DNA from 2 places in the Actinopolymorpha cephalotaxi genome. Region 2 is predicted to be linked to the other one. Evidence: riboswitches for the same ligand, from Rfam matches in the RefSeq annotation. Region 2 holds a riboswitch; the other holds the start of a gene.

Region 1 (3,397 bases), 270 kb from region 2:
CGTGCTGCGCGACTTCGCCGAGGACGTACGCCACGGGCGGATGGGCCTGGCCGAGGCCGCTGCCTCCTCCGCCTACACGGAGGAGTTCACCACCCACGTGCGCGGCTTCCTCGACTGGTACACCCAGCTGTCCGACGACGAGCGAGGGGCACAGGCCGCCGCCGGAGAGGCCTGTCTGGCGTCGCTCACCGAGAACGACGACCTCGAGGAGGCCTCATGAGGTCGTGGAACGCGGCCGGCTCACCACTCGGCGAGCGAGCCGTCGTCGCGGCGGAAGGTCGGCGTACGCCACCGGTGACCCACCTCCGCGGCCCGCGCGACCTCCTTCTCGTCCACCTCGATGCCGAGCCCAGGCTTGGTCGGCCGGGTGACGTAGCCGTCGGCGAACCCGAACACCGACGTGTCCACGAGGTAGTCAAGCAGGTCCGAGCCCTCGTTGTAGTGGATGCCGAGGCTCTGCTCCTGGATCAGCGCGTTGGGGCTGGCGAAGTCGACCTGGAGCGAGGCCGCCAGGGCGATCGGCCCGAGCGGACAGTGCGGCGCAAGGGCCACGTCGTACACCTCTGCCTGCGCGGCGATCCTGCGTACCTCCGAAATCCCACCCGCGTGGGAGAGGTCCGGCTGCGCGATCGCGATGCCCGCGGACAGCACGTCCTTGAAGTCCCAGCGGGAGTACAACCTCTCCCCGGTGGCGATCGGGATCGACGTGGACGAACAGATCTGGCCGATCTGGTCGGTCAGCTCCGGGACCAGCGGCTCCTCGACGAAGAACGGCAGATAGGGCTCGAGCAGCGGCAGGGTCCGCCGGGCCATGGCCATCGTGAACCGGCCGTGGAAGTCGATGGCGATGTCGAACTCCGGCCCGCACGCCTCCCGGATCGCCGCCACCCGGTCGACCAGGGCGAGACACTGCGCGGCGGTGTCCACCCGGCGCATCTCCCCGCCACCGTTCATCTTGATCGCGGTGAAGCCCTGGTTCTGCATGTTCTTCGCGGCGTCGGCCACCACGTCCGGGCGGTCACCGCCGATCCAGCCGTAGACCCGCATCCGGTCGCGCACGTGGCCGCCCAGAAGCTGGTAGACCGGCACGCCGTACACCTTGCCGGCGATGTCCCACAGGGCCTGGTCGATCCCGGCGACCGCGCTGGAAAGCACCGGGCCGCCGCGATAGAAGTTGCCCTTGCTGAGCACCTGCCAGTGCTCCTCGATGCGCAGCGGGTCCTGGCCGACGAGGTAGTCGGCCGCCTCGTCCACCGCCGCCGCGACGGTGTGCGCGCGGCCCTCGACGATCGGCTCGCCCCAGCCCGTCACACCCTCGTCGGTGTCGATTCGCAGGAAGCACCACCGGGGCGCCACGAGATAGGTCGTCAGGCCGGTGATCTTCACCCGCGGACTCCTTCCACGCATTCGTCGACGCGACCGACGACGGCCCGCACAGGTACCGGCGTCGGCATCGCGCACATCGGCGACGACGCTACCGGAGACACCACCGCGGTAGGCCATGCCCGGCCCCCCGCGACCGGACCCGGCCCACCGGCGGGGTGCCCGGCCCACCCGATCCCGGGGGGCTAAGGTCGGCGGTGCGGTTGGTTCACCGGTCTGCTCGCTCGGTCCGGTGAGGCAAGAGGGAACCCGGTGCGAGTCCGGGACTGCCCCGCAGCGGTGAGTGGGAACGAACGCCGTGAGATCGCACTGGGCGGCATCATCAGCCACCTGGGAAGCGACGGCCAGTAGGAACCACCGGTAGGCGACGACCCTGCCGGTACGCCCACGAGTCCGAAGACCTGCCATCCGTGCGTGGGCCACCCGGCCCACGGTGGTCCGTGGCCTCGAGGGAAGGCGATCGGACGACCGGCGTCATGGCGCCAGTCGTTCGACCTGTCCTCACCTCGTCCGCCCCGGGCCGTCCGAGTTCCCGAGGGAAGGACTCCATGGAAACCGTGCGTACGACCGTCCTCGGCTACCCCCGGATCGGGGCACGCCGTGAGCTGAAGCGAGCCACCGAGGACTACTGGGCCGGCCGGATCGACGCCGCGGCGCTGGACCAGGCCGCCGCCGCGCTGCGCCGCGACACGTGGGAGACCCTGCGCGTCGCCGGCGTCGATCTCGTCCCGTCGCACACGTTCTCGCTCTACGACCACGTCCTCGACCACGCCGAACTGTTCGGCGCCGTCCCCCGCCGGTTCGCCGGGCTGCAGGGCCTGGACCGGTACTTCGCGATGGCCCGCGGCGCCGAGGGCGTACCGCCGCTGGAGATGACGAAGTGGTTCGACACCAACTACCACTACCTCGTCCCCGAACTCGGGCCGGACACCACGTTCCGCACCGCCGGGGCGCGGTCCCGGCCGGTGGCGGAGTACCACGAGGCGGCCGCGCTGGGTGTCACCACCCGGCCCGTCCTGCTCGGCCCGCTGAGCTTTCTCCTGCTGGCGAAGCCCGCGGCCGACGCGCCGAAGGACTTCCGCCCGCTGGACCTGCTCGAACCCCTGCTGGACGCCTACGTCGGACTGCTGGACGCGCTGGCCGACGCCGGCGTGGAATGGGTCCAGCTGGACGAGCCGGTGCTCGCCGCCGACCGCAACGCAGCCGAGCTGTCCGCACTGAGGACTGCGTACGAACGGCTGGGATCGACCGCACACCGGCCGAAGCTGCTGGTGGCGACGTACTTCGGCCCGATCGGCCCGGCCCTGCCCGTCCTGGCTCGCACCCGGGTGGACGGCCTCGCCCTCGACCTCGTGGCCGGTGCGGCCGACGCGGACCGGATCGCCGCGGCCGGGCTCGGTGACCGCACCCTGGTGGCCGGGCTGGTCGACGGCCGGAACATCTGGCGTACCGACCTGTCCCGCGCCATGTCGGTCGCGGCGTCCCTGCTCGGCTCCGTCGGTGACCTGGTGGTCGGCACCTCCTCTTCGTTGCTGCACGTTCCGCTCGACCTCACTCTGGAAGACGACCTCCCCGACAGGCTGCGGGACCGGCTCGCCTTCGCCCGGCAGAAGGTCGACGAGGTGGTCCTGCTCGGACGTGCCCTGCGCGAGGGACACCACGGGGTCGAACGCGAACTCGCCGAGTCGTCGGCGGCAATCGCCACTGCCACGGACACGGTGGACGGCCGGGTCCGGGCCCGGCTCGCCAGCCTGGGTACGGGCACCGACCGGCGCGACTACGCCGAACGTGCCCGGCTGCAGGCCGAGACCGGCGGGCTGCCGCCGCTGCCGACCACGACGATCGGCTCCTTCCCGCAGACCGCGCGGATCCGACGGGCGCGGGCCGACCTGCGCGCCGGCCGGATCGACCAGGCCACCTACGACACCCGGATGCGGGCCGAGATCGACGAGATCATCGCGCTGCAGGAGGACATCGGCCTGGACGTGCTCGTGCACGGCGAGCCCGAACGCAA
Region 2 (3,397 bases):
TCACCGCCAGCACCAGGCCGCGTCCTCTCGCCGCGCCCTCACGAGCACCTCCGCCCGCCCCCGCGAACGCATGGCCGCCCGCACCCTCGCCCGGCGCGGCGCTGTCCGCGCTCCTCACCGCAGCCGCTGGGGGATGCCGGCGGTGAGGAGCCACACCTCGTCGGACGCGGCGGCGATCCGGGCGTTCAGCACACCGAGCTCGTCGCGGAAGAGCCGGCCGGAGGAGGTGGCGGGCACGACCCCGCCGCCGACCTCGTTGCTGACCGCGACGACCGTACGGGTTGTCGATCCCCAGGCCGCGACCAGCGCGTCCACCTCCGCCGCCAGCACGGCGGCCGGGTCCCGCACCTCGTCGCCGGGCGGGCCGCCGGGGGAGTGGTGCTCGGTGCCGAAGCAGCCCGCCGCGTCCATCACGCCGGTCAGCCAGGTGGACAGGCAGTCGATCAGCAACGGTTCCGTACGCTCCGGGTCGTCGGCCTTCAGGTGCGCCACCAGGTCGGAGGTCTCGACCGTGGTCCAGTCCGGCGGCCGGCGTTCGCGGTGGGTGCGTACGCGCTCGGCCCACTCCGGGTCGCCGGCGGTGGGCCGCGGGCCGGTGGCGAGGTAGGTGACCGGCCCGCCCGCCCCGGCCAGCCGTTCGGCGGTCGTGGACTTGCCCGAGCGCGCTCCGCCCAGCACCAGGATCCGCCGCGGTCGCCGGGCGCTCCGAGCGTCCGCTCCGCCCGCGGCCACCTCGTCCAGGGTGGCGACCTCGCTCAGGACGACCGCCGCGGCCCGGACGACGGGCAGCGCCAGCACCGCGCCGGACCCTTCGCCGAGCCGCAGGTCCAGGTCGAGGACGGGCCGCAGCCCGAGCTCTGCCAGCGCCAGCCGTGCGGCTGGTTCGGCGGACACGTGACCGGCGACGAACGCGCCCACCGCGTCCGGCGCGAGCGCCCGGGCCACCAGCGCGGCGGCCCCCGCGGCGATGCCGTCCAGTACCACCGGCACCCGGGCGGCGGCCGCGCCCAGCAGGAAGCCGACGGTCGCGGCGTGTTCGAGGCCACCGAGTGCGGCGAGGACGCCCAGCGGGTCGGCCGGGTCGGGGCGGTGCAGGTCGAGGGCCCGGCCGACGACCGCGACCTTGGTCGCCCAGGTGGCGTCGTCGATCCCGGTACCGCGGCCGGTCACCAGCTCCGGCGTACCCCCGGTGAACGCCGCGACCAGGGCCGCCGCGGGAGTGGTGTTCGCGATGCCCATGTCGCCGGTCAGCAGACAGCGGCACCCCTGCGCCACCAGGTCGGCGGCGACGTCGATGCCGACCTCGACCGCCGCGACAGCCTCGGTCCGGCTCATGGCCGGCCGCTCGCTGAGGTCGTCGGTGCCCGCGCGTACCTTGCGGTCCAGCAGGCCCGGCGCCGGCGGGAGGTCGGCCGCCACCCCGACGTCGACGACCCGCACGCGCGCTCCGGCCTGCCGGGCGAGCGCGTTGACGACCGCGCCGCCGGACAGGAACGTCGACACCATCGCGGCGGTGATCTCCTGCGGCCACGGCGAGACGCCCTGCCGGTGGACGCCGTGGTCACCGGCGAAGACGGCGAGGCCGGCGGGCTCGGGTACCGGCGGCGGGCAGGTTCCGGCCAGCCCGGCTAGTTGTGCGCCGAGGTCCTCCACGACACCGAGTGCGCCGCGCGGCTTCGCCAGCGCGTCGTGCCGGGCGCGGGCCCGGGCCACCGCGCCGGCGTCCGGTGGACGGACGGCGCGCAGCGTACGGTCCAGCACCGAGCCGGAAGAGCCGACTGGGCCGACTGGTCCGACTGGGCCGATCGAGCCGTCGGAGTTCGACGGGCCGGCAGAGTTCACGGCAGCCACGAGTAGTCCCTCCACAGGAGTCCGCGCCCTGGATGGTCGTACCGACGAACGGAGTGTCCTGGCTCCCAGATCGTGGCTTCCGCTCCGGCCTTCCCACCGCTCGCGCGGCAGTGGCCTCTGCGTGGAGAGGTCGCTTCCTGGTGACAGTGGCGGGACCGCCCCGGATTCGCACCGGGTTCCTCCCTGTCGTCGGCGACCAGAATGGCACATGATCACGAACGGGCCGATGCGACCTGTCGGCCGGACGGACGGACGGTCGGCGGGGGAAACGGAGGCGGCGATGGAGTACACCACTCTCGGCGGGACCGGAGCGAGGGTCTCCCGGATCGGGTTCGGCGGCGCGACCCTCGGCCTGACGAACTACCTCGGACGGTTCGACCCCGACGACGCGGGCGACCGGTCGGCGATGTTCGCGGCGATCGAGGTGGCGCTGGACGGCGGCATCAACTACTACGACACCGCACCCGGCTACGGCGGCGGCGCGAGCGAGCGGGTGCTCGGCGAAGCCCTCCGCGGGGTGGACTCCAGCGGCGGCTGCCCGTTGTTCGTGGCCACCAAGGTGCCGTTCAGCATGGACAGTACGGATGCCACGCACGTGCGGGCGTCGCTGGAGGCCAGCCTGGAACGCCTCGGCCGGGACCATGTCGACCTGCTGCAGATCCACGGCGACTCGTTCACCACCGAGCAGACCGACGCCATCCTCGCACCCGGCGGCGTAATCGAACAGTTACATTCCGTCAAGTCTGAGGGCTTGACCAGGCATGTCGGCTTCACCACCGAGGACAACAACGACTCGGTCTACCGGCTGATCCGCAGCGGCCGGTTCGACACCGTGCAGGTCTGCTACAACCTCCTCTTCCAGCACCCGTACGACCCCACCCGGCCGTTCGGCAGCCTGCTCGAGGCCCGCCGGAACGGACTCGGCACGGTGACGATGCGCACCACCACCTCCGGGACGTTCCAGCGCTGGGTGGCGATGGTGAACCCCGCCGGCACCTTCGACTACTCGAGCGCGCTGGTGCAGTTCGTGCTGTCGAACCCGCACGTCGACGTGGCGCTGGTGGGGATGCGGGACCCGGACGTCGTACGCGCCAACCTCGCCGTCGCCGACGACCTCGCCGGACGGATCGACCTGACCGCGCTGCACGAGCGGTACGTGTGATGAAGTGACGCCATGGCAGTCTCGGCGACCTTGGCCATCAACCAGCTCACCTCCGAACGGCTGGCGGCCGGGCGGCCCGTCCTGCCCCTCGGGTTCGGTGAGGCCGGACTCCCGGTGCACCCGGACCTGGTGGCGGCGCTGACCGCGGCCGCGGCGGCCGGATCGTCGGGGAGCTACGGACCCGTCGCCGGACTTCCCGCGCTGCGCGAGGCCGCGGCGGGCTACTGGCGACGGCGGTGCCTGCCGACGACGGCCGCGCAGGTGGTCGCGGGCCCGGGCAGCAAGCCCCTGCTGTACGCCGTACTCCGGGCGCGCGCCGGCGGGGTCGCGCTGCCCCGGCCGAGCTGGGTGACCTACGCCGCACAGGCCCAGCTCCTCGGCCGC

Evidence for each region. Region 2 has a riboswitch for cobalamin ahead of cobT (nicotinate-nucleotide--dimethylbenzimidazole phosphoribosyltransferase). Riboswitches for the same ligand answer to the same signal wherever they lie in the genome.
Region 1: another riboswitch for cobalamin. It lies ahead of metE (5-methyltetrahydropteroyltriglutamate--homocysteine S-methyltransferase); the one in region 2 lies ahead of cobT (nicotinate-nucleotide--dimethylbenzimidazole phosphoribosyltransferase).

The regions. Positions count from the first base shown of each region.
Region 1 covers NZ_JACBZA010000001.1:3,880,406-3,883,802, forward strand. Annotated here, with positions in the region: gene FHR37_RS17100 (hypothetical protein) at 1-220, shown strand, start outside; gene dgoD (galactonate dehydratase) at 241-1,386, opposite strand; cobalamin riboswitch at 1,571-1,806, shown strand; gene metE (5-methyltetrahydropteroyltriglutamate--homocysteine S-methyltransferase) at 1,932-3,397, shown strand, end outside.
Region 2 covers NZ_JACBZA010000001.1:4,146,330-4,149,726, reverse strand. Annotated here, with positions in the region: gene FHR37_RS18315 (adenosylcobinamide-GDP ribazoletransferase) at 1-118, opposite strand, end outside; gene cobT (nicotinate-nucleotide--dimethylbenzimidazole phosphoribosyltransferase) at 115-1,761, opposite strand; cobalamin riboswitch at 1,884-2,066, opposite strand; gene FHR37_RS18305 (aldo/keto reductase) at 2,132-3,013, shown strand; gene FHR37_RS18300 (pyridoxal phosphate-dependent aminotransferase) at 3,026-3,397, shown strand, end outside.